DNA from 3 places in the Methylococcus sp. EFPC2 genome. Region 1 is predicted to be linked to each of the others. Evidence: riboswitches for the same ligand, from Rfam matches in the RefSeq annotation. Region 1 holds a riboswitch; each other region holds the start of a gene.

What was found. Region 1 has a riboswitch for cyclic di-GMP ahead of JWZ97_RS17790 (VPLPA-CTERM sorting domain-containing protein). Riboswitches for the same ligand answer to the same signal wherever they lie in the genome.
Region 2: it holds a riboswitch for cyclic di-GMP, as region 1 does, so the genes downstream of both, JWZ97_RS12475 (DUF1566 domain-containing protein) here and JWZ97_RS17790 (VPLPA-CTERM sorting domain-containing protein) in region 1, are expected to answer to the same signal.
Region 3: it holds a riboswitch for cyclic di-GMP, as region 1 does, so the genes downstream of both, JWZ97_RS19125 (hypothetical protein) here and JWZ97_RS17790 (VPLPA-CTERM sorting domain-containing protein) in region 1, are expected to answer to the same signal.

Annotation. Positions count from the first base shown of each region.
Region 1 covers NZ_CP070491.1:4,143,534-4,145,795, forward strand. Annotated here, with positions in the region: gene JWZ97_RS17790 (VPLPA-CTERM sorting domain-containing protein) at 173-1,018, opposite strand; cyclic di-GMP riboswitch class I at 1,164-1,238, opposite strand; gene JWZ97_RS17795 (VPLPA-CTERM sorting domain-containing protein) at 1,614-2,262, opposite strand, start outside.
Region 2 covers NZ_CP070491.1:2,924,975-2,927,236, reverse strand. Annotated here, with positions in the region: gene JWZ97_RS12480 (HDOD domain-containing protein) at 1-1,064, shown strand, start outside; cyclic di-GMP riboswitch class I at 1,204-1,283, shown strand; gene JWZ97_RS12475 (DUF1566 domain-containing protein) at 1,377-2,207, shown strand; gene ftsH (ATP-dependent zinc metalloprotease FtsH) at 2,240-2,262, opposite strand, start outside.
Region 3 covers NZ_CP070491.1:4,418,745-4,421,006, reverse strand. Annotated here, with positions in the region: gene JWZ97_RS19125 (hypothetical protein) at 541-1,353, opposite strand; cyclic di-GMP riboswitch class I at 1,457-1,532, opposite strand; gene phoU (phosphate signaling complex protein PhoU) at 1,738-2,262, opposite strand, start outside.

The DNA of each region.
Region 1 (2,262 bases):
ATGGCGGGACTCCACGAGTTCATTTTTCTAGTTTTCATCGCATCACAGGGTCGGCATGCACAAACAAAAATGCCTCTGCATTTCCTGTGGAAAGCAGAGGCACGGGGGGCACATCCGTGTGGCGTGCCGCTTGTATCCTTAGCTGGCGGGCACTCCGGCTCCGCTCAGGCGTTTAGGCCGTTTTATCTTGCCGGCGGCGGCCGACGATGCCCAGGCCGGCCAGGGCGCTGCCCAACAGATAAACCGCGGCCGGTATCGGCACCGCGCTGACGGAAAGCTGGTGGCTGGCAAGCCCGGTGATGGCGTTGTTGGCGCCACCGGCGGCGACGGTGTACCAGCCGGGTGCGAGGTTCTGGAAGGTCAGCTGGACGAGAGCGGCGCTCGCGCTGCCGGAGACGCCGGAGAAATAGGTGTTGCCGCCGACCTGATTGACGCCGGAGTTGACCGTTTCGCCCCAGTCGGTTTCGCCGCTGCCATAGGACCCGCCGGCGTTGACGTAGGCCAGGGTCTCCAGTAGGTTGCCGCCGCCGCCGGCCACCACGGAAGGATCGGACGCCCACTTGGTGCCGTTGGCGCCCAGTTGGCTCACCACGTTGGAGCTATGCGGCGATTGCGTGCTTAGACTCTCCTCGCCGACGCCCGTGCCGCCGTCGAAGGCGCCGTTGGAGGCCCAGACCGTGAAGGCGAGGTCGCGTGCGCCGGACGTTACCGCATCGGAAATCGTCACAGTCTGATTGGCGCCCGTGACCTGAAAGCTGAGCCATTTGACGGCATGGCCCCAGGCGGAATAGTTCAACAGGGCGTTGCCGGTCCAGCCGGCCCGGCCGCCGGAGGTGTCGGCCAGTCCGATACTCGTGGAGGTGATGGTCTCGTTGGCGCCGAGGATATTGTCGCTGCCTGTCCAGAGCGCCGCGGAGGGCGCCGTGACCGCGCCGGCCGCGTGGGCTCCGCTGCTGAGCGCGGCCAGTGCTGCGCCGGCAAGTAGGAATCGGACGGTCAGTTGAAGCTTGCTATTCATGCGTTAAGGCTCCTAGTACAAAACGCCTGGCGGCGTTACACAGGGTTGAGAGGGCGCCGGCTGGTCGCTGGTTTTTTGCGCGACAGTCGGATTCAGAACATGCCCGACGACGCTCAGCGTTGGCGTCCGGCTCTCCTCATGTTCGAAGGGCGGCCCGGCGATCTTGAAAAGACCCGTGGCTTTCCGGCCCCGCCTTGCGACGGGTGTGGCGATGGTGCTGGTTACGGTCGAACGGAAGCTTAGGGATGGCGCTTTAATTCCCGGATAACCAACGTAGTCTATAAGGCAATCCTTATGCCACTTCCCGGAGCGGCGAAGGAATTGGCCGTTTTTCGCGCCATTTACGCCAATTTCGCCGCGGATTGCCGGCTTTTCGGCGCATTCACGCGTTCGAAAAATGAGGGATAAGCCGCAGCAGTGCGTGAAAAGACTTACTTGATACAGGGCTTTGCGGGCTGCCAGGGCGGGCCTTAAGGCGGGCAAAAAACGGCGGCGGCGGGGAGTCGTTCCGATATCGGTATCGGTGGCCGCTGGGCCGCCCCCAAAACAAGTAGGCCGGCGATGTGCCGGCCTACTCTGCGGGACTGATCCGAGCCTACACGCGTCGTCGTCTGGCGCAGGCCGCCAGGGTCGACAGGCCGGTCATCATGAGCCATACGCCGGCCGGCAGCGGGACCGGCGAAGCTTCCACGCTGCCGGCAATGAGCACATCGGCGTGCAGCGTTTCCGACACGCCCGGCGTCAAGGTGAAATTGAATACGCTGGTCGTTCCGTCCACTCCGGTAGCGGGTGTCTCGAACACGGAAGCCACGACCTGTTCGGAACCGATGAACGTATGGCTTGCGTTGTAGTAGTCCAGATAAATAGCGCTGTCGGCATACTGGCCATGGGCTGAGGTCTGGAGTCGATAGTTCAGGGTCAGGCTGAGCGCGTAGGTGTCGCTTCCCATATTCTCAAAGCTGAGGCCGAATAATCCCAGACCCGAAAAATCGACGTTTCCGTCGCGGACATCGCCATTGACCGAGTAAGCCCGGCTGAACCCCGACCCGACGGCAATCGGTGTGACCGCGACGAGGCCTGTTTCCGGGTTTTCGTCCTGGATGGCCCCGTCGCCATTCAGCGTGAGCGCGTAATCCGGAGACGGAGCCGGCTGGAACCAGCCGGTCACGCTCAGCCCCGACAGCTGGCCCGGATGGTCGAGGTTGGCGATGCCGGTGATGGTATAGGTCAGCTCGGCGCTAGCG
Region 2 (2,262 bases), 1.2 Mb from region 1:
TGCTGATGGAACTCGGCGACGGCAAGCGCTACGAGGTCCAAGCCCGCACGGCGAAGGCGAGGTTCCCGCTGTGCAGCGCCCGGCGCTACAGCGCCACCGCGACCGCCTTGACCGACGTGCAGGTGTTGCGGGTATCGCCAAAGCTCATGAGCCGACATGGCGGGATCTCGTCGTCTCAGCCGGCCGTCGTCGAGCTGCTGGACGAATCCATCCCGGATGAAGTCAGGTCCATTCGGTTGTTCCAGGCCTTTTACGAGCATTACCACGGCGACGAACTGCAGTTGCCGACCTTGCCCGACGTTGCGCTCAAGTTGCGCAAGGCGGTCGAGAGCCATATGGATATCGCAGAGCTGGTGCGCATCATACAGATCGATCCGGCTATCTCGGCGAAACTGGTGCGTGTGGCCAACAGTCCGCTCTATCTGCCGACGAGACCCATCACCACCTGTCAGGACGCCGTGGTGCGCCTGGGTGTGAGGGCGACCCGAAGCCTGGTCATCGGCTACACGCTGAAACAGATTTTTCGCTGCAAGGACCCCTTCATCAACCAGTTGCTGCGGGATGAATGGAAGCAGAGCATCTACCTGTCCGGCCTGTGTTACGTGCTCGCGGCGGAAAACGGACGTTTCGACCAGGAAGAGGCCTTGCTTGCCGGTCTGTTATGCGACATCGGCACCGTTCCCTTGCTTTACTTCGCCGAAAACTTCCCGCGCGACTACTGGACGCCGGAAGACATCACCACCATTCTGCCCTGGCTGAGAGGGCCCCTCGGGTCGTATGTGCTGGAGCGCTGGGACTTTCCCACGGAGCTGGTCGAGATTCCGCTATTGGCGGAGGAGTGGTTTCACGACAGCGGTCCCGAATTGACCCTGAGCGACATCGTCATCCTGTCCAAACTGCACGCCTGCATAGGAACGGCGCGGATGAATGCGGTGCCGGCCATCAATTCCATTCCCGCCTGCGGCAAGCTCAAGGACGGCGCCCTCTCCCCCGAACACTCCCTCAACGTCCTGCATCAGGCCCGCGACAAGATCAACCAGGTGTTGAAACTCTTCGACATCTGAGCCTTACGCACGCGACCGGCCGGTTGTTTCACACGCCGAGCCGGCGAGCCGTTTAGGAGCCGAAAACGGGTATCTCATACCCGGTATCCCCTTCCTGTTGCATGCATGCTGGACGCTCGCGTACCATCTTGGTGCGGTACATGCCGCGCGCCACACCGGCTGCGAAGCCGGGCCGGAAAGCTCAGGGTCTTAGGATGACAAGACAGCCGGGTTGCCTCTGCCGAACGTAGGGAACGTCCGCCACTCATGGCGGGCAAGGTTCGAAACTTCCTCCAACCCATCTGTCAGGCCTTACCGGTCAGGAGTATGCCTGTGAGTATCTTTACCCCGCCCAAGGCGTTCGGATTACCACTGATCGCCGCGGTCAGCCTGTTGTCCCTTTCTTCCGCCCAGGCCGCGCTGATCGACGTCAGCAACGGCCAGATCTACGACGACGACCTCAATGTTTATTGGGTCAAGGACGCCAACTTTTTCAAGACGCTGGCCGACCGGCATCCGGGCGGTGCCGAGGCTCTCGTCCGTGGGGTCATCAGTGGCGTACGTGGGGTCGTCCACGATACCCCCAATGCCTACGATAACGCCGGGCCGGGCAATTACCGGCTCTCGGCTACCGATTTCGATACCACGACCGGCGCCATGAACTGGTGGGGGGCGCAAGCCTTCGTGACCTACGTCAACAGCCATGTCCGTTTTGGCGATGGCGCGACCGGCTGGCGCTTGCCGACTACCTACGAACTCTCAACCGGCGCTCCGGGCAGCGAGTTGCGGCATTTGTTTTTCAATGAACTCGGGGGACGTTCGGACCGACCCATCACCAGCACGCATGCGAGGGCGGCCAATTACGATTTGTTCCAGAACGTACGGAGCGACTTCTACTGGCTGGGAGACACCGAGTATCCGGCCAATGCGAAATATGTGGAGGTCTTTTCTACCGCGACCGGACGCCGCGGGCTCGGCTTTGACAAGACCAGCAAGGCTTACGTTTGGTCGGTGCGTACCGCGCCGGTCGCCGTGGTGCCGCTTCCGGGGGCATGGGTGTTGTTCGCCAGTGCATCGGCGGGGCTGGGATGGTTAGCCGGGAGCAGAAAAAAGCCTAGCGGAACGCGGCGCGTGTTGGGCATGGGCGCAGCCTCAGGGCGATAGCGGTCGCCCTGAGGCCGAGGGAAGTCGGGCGCCTATACGCGGGAGCCCGCATGGA
Region 3 (2,262 bases), 280 kb from region 1:
CCGCGTGTCTGCTACCGGACTTTCACGCAGCAGCGGCTTCAATAATGCTTTGCCGACTGACGCCTTCGCTCCTCCCTCCCCCCCGCAAGGGGGACGGCTGGGATGCGGGGATGCTCGGGCGACGAAGCAAGGTCGAAGGTCAGCGCACAGATCAAGGCTTAACCCCCACCCTGGCCCTCCCCCTTCCTGGGCATAGGCATCTACACATCTTCTCAACGCATTGATTTTCACCCCTCTCCTTTTGGGAGAGGGGCAGGGGTGAGGGCCTGAGCGCTCAACGCTTACGAAAAAGTCTATGAAAATTAGGCGCTTTGCCCTCACCCTAAATCCCTCTCCCAAAGGGAGAGGGACTTGTGTAGATACCTATGCCTTCCTCGGGGAGGGGAGCGTAGACCATGCGCAATTCGCACAGAGCCCGTTTCAACCTTTACCGTAGACATAGCCAATAAAAAGCCCGGCCTATGACGATAGGCCGGGCTCCGACAGCGCCTCTATCCCGGCAAACAGGGAGAGAAGCGCTCAGTCACGCCATTGAAGCGCTTAGACGGGGAGTACGCGGCGCCGGCGGTTGGCACCCACCAGAGTGGTCAGCGCGGCGCCGAACAACCAGGCGGCAGCGGGTACCGGCACGGCGGCGGTAGGCGCTACGGTATATTTCAGCTCGCTCGCGGTCAGTTGGAACTGGCCCGGAAGCACGTCGAAGCGGTCCTGCACAAAGAAGTCGCCGGTGTCCTGATCCACGCCCAGGGTCGAGGACAGACCGTGGAATACGGCATTCAGGACCTGATTGAAGAGGCCTTCGTTATTCTGCGTTGTCGGTACCTTGGTGTTGAAGGTGTTGCCCCAAGTATTGCCGTAATAGGCTGCGGCGGCGGGGGTGTACGCCTCTGCGTCAGCAGGATTGGCGTTGTACATCAATGCTCTGGAAGCGATTTCCTGGCCAGGCGTAGAAACTACGGCTACGTTGTTTGCCGGTACCGGAGCCGGATTGGACGTCTTGAACGAGGACAGATAGCCGTAGGTCTGATCCAGACTGTTCAGCTTGCCGTTGTCCAGATCGGTAGCGGCCACGTTGTATACGATGCTGCCGGCATTGGCGGCATTGAAAAAGCTGCTCCATGCCGGGCTCAGGGCTACGCTCCAGGAAGCGTTGGAATTGAATCCGCCGACGCTGGTGTTGGTGAGGAATCCGGACAGATCGATGTTCAAATCCTGCGAGTAGGAAACCTGTGCGGTCTGGTCCAATACGCTCAGGAACAGCTCACCAGAGCTGGTGGAGCCGGTGTTGATCAAAGCGTTGGCGTTGCCAGCGGCTACCAGGGCCAAGCCGGCCACTAAAACTTTAACTTTCATACTATCTCCAAATCAGTGTTTCTTAAGGTTGAGTCCATCGCCCCATCGGCTCGATGGCCGAACATGGGCGCCTAGAAGTGCGTTTGCCGGATGCCCGCTATCGATTGGCAACCCGGCTGTCTGACTGGAGACCCGTAGCTTTCCGGCCCCGCCTCGCGACGGGTGTGGCTTTACTGTGTCAGCCTTCCCTGAGCCTCTTTCTGTCCCTCATTGGATTACGGCACGCTTCCCGGCGTACGGCTGCCGCGCCCAGTTCTCTTTCCTCATACGCAGAGCCACTTTAACGGCGCTAGTTTTCAGCGCAGTGAAGGTTTGTTTACAGAAATACGAAAGTTTGATGACAACGACCACCCCTTACGGGTCGGATATGCACATGCGGTAGCATCACTCCGGCGCGGCCAACTCGGCGAGCCGCGCGTCTTCGCCTGCCCGGCGAAACACGACGTAGTCGACGATCTTCTGCGCGTGATCGCCGATGCGTTCCAGGGCCTTCAGCACCAGCACGATCTCGATGGCGTTGCTGATGTTGCGGGCGTCCTCCATGACGTAGGTAATCAGCTTGCGCAGCGCGGACTGGAATTCACCGTCCATTTCCCGGCTTTCCCTTTCATGCCGGCGCGCCAGTTCCTCGTCTTCCACGTCGAATACCTGCAGGGACTGCCGCAGCAAGCCGACCGCCATCTTTCCCATGACGCGGATTTCACGCAGCATGCCGGGATGCGGATCCGTGCCGGTCTCCCGACAGGCATGTACGAGGAATTGCGCGACCTTGGCCACTTCGTCGCCGACCCGTTCCAGGTCGTTGACCACCTTGGCGGCGGCGATGACGCGGCGCAGGTCGCTGGCCACCGGACAACGGCGGGCGAGCAGGGAAAAAACGCGGGTGTCGGCATCGGCCGCCATGAGATT